One region of the Microbacterium sp. NPDC091676 genome, then DNA from elsewhere that is predicted to be linked to it. Evidence: riboswitches for the same ligand, from Rfam matches in the RefSeq annotation. Region 1 holds a riboswitch; the other holds the start of a gene.
The links. Region 1 has a riboswitch for thiamine pyrophosphate ahead of thiM (hydroxyethylthiazole kinase). Riboswitches for the same ligand answer to the same signal wherever they lie in the genome.
Positions count from the first base shown of each region.

Region 1 (3,199 bases):
GAGGGCGGCCATGCCGTAGCCCCCGTGCGCGGCGATCGCCTTGAGGTCGGCCTGGATGCCCGCGCCGCCGGACGGATCGCTGCCGGCGATGCTGAGCACATGCGGCACCGCCCGCCCCAGCCACCGCCGACGGAACGCCGCGGCGGCGGCCCGGGGATCCTCTGCCGCGCACAGCGCCGAGACCACCGCGATCCCGGCGGCACCGGCCTCGCGCAGCGCCGCCGTGTCGTCGAGGTCCACCCCGCCGATGGCGACGCAGGGCAGCGCACTGCGCGCGGCGAACGCGGCGAAGCCGTCGATGCCGAGCGGGTCCGGATGGTCGGGCTTCGTGCGCGTGGGGCGGATCACGCCGACCCCGAGGTAGTCGACCGTGCCGGGCGGCAGCGCCGTCACGGCATCGAGATGGGCAGGGGTGTTCGCCGTGAGCCCGATCAGCGCCTCCGGGCCGAGGAGCTCGCGCGCGCGGAGCACCGAGGCATCCGCCTGGCCGAGGTGCACCCCCTCCACCCTGGCACCGCGGCGACGGGCCTCGACGGCCGCATCGAGGCGATCGTTCACGACGAGCAGCGCGCGACCGTCGATGGCCGCGGACAGGGCGAGGAGTTGCACGACGGTCTCCTCGTCCGTCGCCTCCTTGTCGCGGAGCTGCACGATGCGGACCCCACCCGCCACGGCCTCGCGGACGGTCTCGACCACCCCGCGAGGGCCGCACAGCGACCGATCGGTGACGAGGTAGAGGGACAGGTCGACGGTCATCGGGCCTCCTCGACGCGGGCGCGGGCACGGAGGTCCCCCGGAGTCACGGCGGACAGGGCGTCGAGCAGTCCGACGGCGAAGCTGCCCGGTCCGCGCGAGACGCCCGCCGCCTGCTCCGCCGCGACCGTGTAGACGAGGGTCGCCGCGGCCACCGCCGTCAGCGCGTCGGTCGCGGAACCGCGGGCCGCCCCGAGGAAGGCCGCCATCACCGCGCCCAACGCGCAGCCGCCGCCGGTCACCCGCGTGAGCAGCTCGTGCCCGTTCGCGATGCGGATCACCCGCTCCCCGTCGGTGAGGAGATCGACCGGGCCGGAGACGGCGACCACGGAACCGTGCCGGTCGGCGAGCTCCCGCGCCGCCGCTGCCGCCGCCTCGGTCCCGTCCGTCGCGTCGACACCGCGGCCGCCGCTGCTGTGTCCGGCCAGCGCGAGGATCTCCGACGCGTTGCCGCGGATCGCGGTGGGGCGCAGCGCGACCAGCTCGTGGGCCAGGGCCGTCCGCACCGGGAGGGTGCCGATCGCGACGGGATCGAGCACCCACGGCGTGCCGGCGGCGTGCGCTCCCGCCACCGCCTCCCTGCTCGCCTCCCGCTGCTCCGGGGTCGGCGTCCCGAGATTGATGAGGAGCCCCGAGGCGGCAGCGGCGAACGGCTCGGCCTCGCCGACGATGTCGACCATGGCCGGCGCCGCCCCGAGCGCCAGCAGCACGTTGGCGGTGAACCCCGTCACGACGGCGTTCGTGATGCAGTGCGTCAACGGCGGCGTAGCCTTGACCTCCTCCCGCAGCCTTCCCGCCGTGGCGGCGAGGTCGAGGACGGATTGCGGACGCACAGGATCGCTCATGGGCGACATCCCTTCGCTAGTACGAACTAGATCAGGTTCGACGGGTGTGATCTCAGCCGCGGATGCGGCACCCCGTGTCACTGCCTCGCAGTCTAGCGAGCGAGGGCGTCGAGCAGCGCCCGCTCCTCCGTCCGCGTGAGGCCGGCGCGGCGCTCCCGGTCCACGCCCCGTTCGCGCTCGTCCGCCACGACGCGCTCCACCGTCTCGTCGAGGGGGCGGAGCGTGCCTCCGCTGCGGCGATACCGCGCATTCGAGCGGGTCATGAATCCGCTCATCTCGGGTGGCAGCCACAGCGGCAGCGACCGCGGTCCCGCCCAGTACGCGACGCCTTCCGCGACGAGACGGTCCTCGGTGCCGACGACGAGCGGCCCCGTGTGCCCGGTGGCCGCGCGCACGGTCCGCAACACGTCGTCGAGCTCGCGCACGTCGCCGATCGCGTTCACGGCACCGGTGACGGTGGCGGCCATGACGAAGGCGGCGACATCCTCGACGTCGATGACCTGCGCTGTGCGCCCTTCCAGCGGCGGGAGCAGCACCGGCTCGTCCAACGCCCGGAGGAACGCCGCCGCCCAGTAGCCGAAGCGATCGCTGGGGTCGCCGTCGCCGACGATGAGGCCGGGGCGGACGAGGAGTGCGCGGTCGCCGACGCCCGCCTGCACGGCATCCTCCGCCGCGACCTTCTGCCGCGCGTAGTCGTCGTCCTCACCGGCCTGCGCCGCCGGGTGCCGCGGTGCCGACTCGTCGGTCCCCACCGTGTCGTCGTCGCGGTACACCGACATCGACGAGACGTACGTCCACCGAGCGGCACGGTCGCCGAGCGCACGGACCGCCCCGGAGACGTGATCGGCGCGGGAGGAGACGTCGACGACGTGGTCCCAATCGGTGCGCGAGACGACGTCGTAGGCGGCCTCCTCATCCCGGTCCGCCAGCACGAGGGTCGCCCCCGGCGGCGCCGGGCGTCCGCCGCGGGCCAGGCAGGTCACGGTCGCCCCTGCCCCGAGCGCCTGCGCGGCGATGCGTCCCGACAGCCATCCGGTTCCCCCGAGGATCAGCACATCCGTCATGTGCCCATGTCACCAGGATCGACGACTCGGGGGAAGGGCCTCCGCTCAGAGCGGAGCGGCAGGACAGGCCGTCACGGGAGTACAGGCCGTCACGCGAGGACAGGCCTTCACGTGGGCCCAGGCCCTCACGCGAACACAGGTCATCACGCGAGCACAGGCGACCGGCACTGCTGTCGCCTGATGCCGCGCGAACGCCTGATGCCGCGCTGCCTCGGCGCCGTCGCGGAGGGCGGCCTCGAGGCGGTCAGGGGACGACGATGTCGTCGAGTCCGTCCAACACCGGGATCGTCCACGACGGGTCCGGTCGCCAGTCGATCCACTCCCGATCGAACGGCCAGTCGCCGGCATGGAAAGACGCGATGGCCGCGACCGCGTGCCGCTCGATCTGCGCAGCCTGCGCGGCGGTCAGCCGTCCCTGGTCGACGGCGGCGACCAGCTCGTCCTCGTCCTTCATCGCCACGCGCCCGTCCTGTGCGATCTCGACGTCGAGGATGTGATCGGAGGTGTAGGTGGCACTGTCGGTGCGCAGGTGCGCGT
Region 1 is NZ_JBIVTI010000002.1:14,436-17,634, forward strand. Features, by position in the region: gene ACIQID_RS13130 (bifunctional hydroxymethylpyrimidine kinase/phosphomethylpyrimidine kinase) at 1-756, opposite strand, end outside; gene thiM (hydroxyethylthiazole kinase) at 753-1,598, opposite strand; TPP riboswitch at 1,590-1,683, opposite strand; gene ACIQID_RS13140 (NAD-dependent epimerase/dehydratase family protein) at 1,691-2,662, opposite strand; gene ACIQID_RS13145 (DUF402 domain-containing protein) at 2,907-3,199, opposite strand, start outside.

Region 2 (3,199 bases), on a different contig from region 1:
CGCGCACCGGCTGTCGACCATCCGCGACGCCGACCTCATCCTCGTGATGGAGCACGGCGACATCGTGGAGAAGGGCACGCACGACGAGCTCATCGCCGCGCAGGGCGCGTACTGGCGGCTGTACCAGTCGCAGTTCGAGCAGGCCGCGACCGACCTCGACGCGGAAGCGGCCCTGACCGGGTCGTCTCCGGTCGTGGTGACCGGAGACGCCGACGCCGAGGCCCGCGTGGAGGAGCAGGCGGCGGACGCCGTGGCGGGTGCCGCCGTCGGTGCCCAGCTCCCCGGGGCGGAGGCCGCCGCGGCGCAGGCGCTCCTCGACGACGGGGCGGACGGCTCGACGCCGCGCCCCTGATCGGCATCGCCCTGACGCCCCGCTCCGGACTCGGAGCGGGGCGTCAGTCGTCAGGAGCGGTCCGCGGCGATGCCGAACAGTTCGAGGGGATGGGTGAGGCGCCACCACGGGCTGGGGCCCTCCACGTCCTCGGCGAGCACGAGCGCGGTCTCGGTCGTGTCGACGGGGCCGGTCGTGGTGAGGGTTCCGACGTCGCCGTCCGCCTCGCGCTGCTCGCCGAGATCGAACACGGCCGACGCGGTCGCGCTCGCCCCGTTCCACAGCACCACCTCCGCGTCCTCGCCGGTCACGACGTCGACCTCCTCGCCCCAGATGGTACGGACGCGCCCGACCACCGTCCCGGCGGGAACGGCGGGGCCCTGCGCCTGCAGCGCGGCCTCGGTCTGCGCGAACAGCGCGCGCGTGAGGGCGAGACGCGCCTCGTCGTCCTCCTGGTTCAGCGCCGCGGCGTAGAGGCGGACGGTCGAGTCCCCGATGGAGACGTCCTTCGCGGTCAGCAGGTTCCACCCGACCAGCGTCCCGGTCTTGATGCCGACGACCCCGGGATCGGCGAGCATGCCGTTGGTGTTCTCGACCGTGCCGGCCCCCGGAAGCTCGACCGACCGGGTGCCCACGATCTCCGCGAACACGGGGTTCTGCATCGCGAGCTCGCCGAGAGCCACGAGGGCCTCCGGGGTGGCGACGTTGCGCGCGTCGAATCCGGACGGCGTGACCACGGTGATCCCGGAGAGCCCGCGCTCGCCGAGCCACACCTCGGCGGCGGCCGCGAACTCCCGATCGGAGCCCCAGATCTCCGCCGCGAGCCGATCGATGTAGTTGTTGGCCGAACCGAGCAGGGTGCCCTGCAGGAGCTGGTACTCGGTGAGCACCCCGCCCACGGGCACGTCCAGCGCGGACTGATTCGAGATCCGGTAGTCCCAGTAACGGATGCTGTCGGCGTAGGTGAAGGAGAACTCGGGCCCCTGCTCCCCGGGGGCGAGGGGAAGGCGATCCAGCACCATGAGCGTGCTGACGACCTTGGTGATGCTCGCGATGCTGACCGGGGCGGTCGTGGACGCCGTCGTGGTCATCCCGGCGATGCCCACGGCACCGTCTCCCACCTCCGGCCAGGCGAGCGCGGCCGTGGGGGCGGCCACCGGGGTGAACTCCACGGCCTGGACGGTGGGGGCGACCTCGTGCAGCGGCCAGAGCAGCGTGCTCCCGGCATAGGAGGCGACGAGCCCGGCGAGGATCGCGAGCGGGACGAGCAGCCCGGGGCCGGCGATCGCAGGACGCAGCGTCGCATCGCGCAGCAGACCCGGGGTGGCCTCGGCTGCCGGGGTGGCGTCGAACTCCGGCGTCGACGAGCCGGCCTCGACCACGCCGGTGTCGACCCAGGTCAGCGCGGTCGCCGGTGTGGAGGCGTCGGCCCACGCGACGGTCTCCGTCGTGGGCGCGGGCACCGCGTCGACGGTCTGCGAGGACGCGGGAACGGAGTCTTCGGGCCGCGCGTCGACGCCGACGCCGCCGGACGCCTCTTCAGGGGGATCGGAAGCGGTCACTCGCTTACGGTACCGAATGCCGCCAGGAATCCGCCGTGCGCGGCTCGGGACGCGCGGGCGGAAGACGCTAGGATCGACAGCACAACCACGGGAGTCCGGCGAGCCGGGCTGAGAGGGAGCGAATCGCGCTTCGACCGTCGAACCTGATCTGGGTCATGCCAGCGCAGGGAGGAGTTCACATGAGTACGTCCACGTCCACATCCTCGTCCACGAAGACGACCGGCGCTCCGGCGCGCAGCTATCTGCGGTGGCGCATCGTCGACATCGTCGTCGCCAGCGTGCTCGGCGTCGCCGCCGGCCTGATCTTCCTGGCCTGGAACGTCGGGTACCTCGGCCCCAAGGCCCTGCTCGAGCCGCTGCTCCCCGGGCTCCAGGGGCTCCTGGACGGACCGTGGCTGTTCGCCGGAGTGCTCGGCGGCCTCATCATCCGCAAGGCCGGTGCGGCGATCTACGTCGAACTGCTGGCCGCCGTCGTCTCGGCGCTCATCGGCAACCAGTGGGGTGGCTTCCTCACGCTCGAGGCGGGTCTCGTGCAGGGCCTCGGTGCCGAGCTGGTCTTCCTGCTGTTCTTCTACCGTCGCTGGTCGCTGCCCGTCGCGATCCTCGCCGGTGCCGGCGCTGCGCTCGCGGGAGGCATCAACAACCTCATCCTCTGGTACGCCGGCTCCGGTCCCGCGTTCACCGTGATCTACCTCGTGAGCACCGTGATCTCCGGCGCCGTCATCGCCGGTGCCCTGTCGTGGGTGCTCGCGCGCGGCATCGCGGCGACCGGGGCGCTGGACCGCTTCGGCTCCGGGCGCGAGGCGCGCGTGCGCGTCTGATGGCGGCGCAGGTCGCTCCCGCCGTCGTCGAGGCGCGCGGCTGGGGCTGGCGGCATGCGAGCCGCCGGGCCTGGGCGCTGCGCGACCTCTCGTTCCGCATCGAGCCCGGCGAGCGGGTGCTCGTGCTCGGGGCCTCCGGGGCGGGCAAGTCGACCCTGCTGCACGGTCTCGCGGGCGTGCTCGGCGGCGAGGAGGAGGGCGAGAGCGCGGGGGAGCTCCTCGTCGACGACGCTCCGGCTGTGGCGACCCGCGGGCGCGCCGGACTCGTCCTCCAGGACCCCGATTCCCAGGTGATCCTCGCGCGCGCAGGCGACGACGTCGCGTTCGGGTGCGAGAACCTCGGCGTGCCGCGTGCGGAGATCTGGCCGCGTGTCGAGGCGGCGCTCGCTGCCGTCGGGCTCGAGGTGCCGCTCGATCATCCGACCAAGGCGCTGTCGGGCGGCCAGAAGCAGCGCCTCGCCCTCGCCGGCATGCTCGCGATGCGC
Region 2 is NZ_JBIVTI010000001.1:2,515,634-2,518,832, forward strand. Features, by position in the region: gene ACIQID_RS12230 (ABC transporter ATP-binding protein) at 1-352, shown strand, start outside; gene ACIQID_RS12235 (D-alanyl-D-alanine carboxypeptidase) at 403-1,893, opposite strand; TPP riboswitch at 1,971-2,080, shown strand; gene ACIQID_RS12240 (ECF transporter S component) at 2,073-2,714, shown strand; gene ACIQID_RS12245 (ABC transporter ATP-binding protein) at 2,714-3,199, shown strand, end outside.
Region 2: linked by a shared signal. The riboswitch ahead of ACIQID_RS12240 (ECF transporter S component) and the one ahead of thiM (hydroxyethylthiazole kinase) in region 1 are both predicted to bind thiamine pyrophosphate.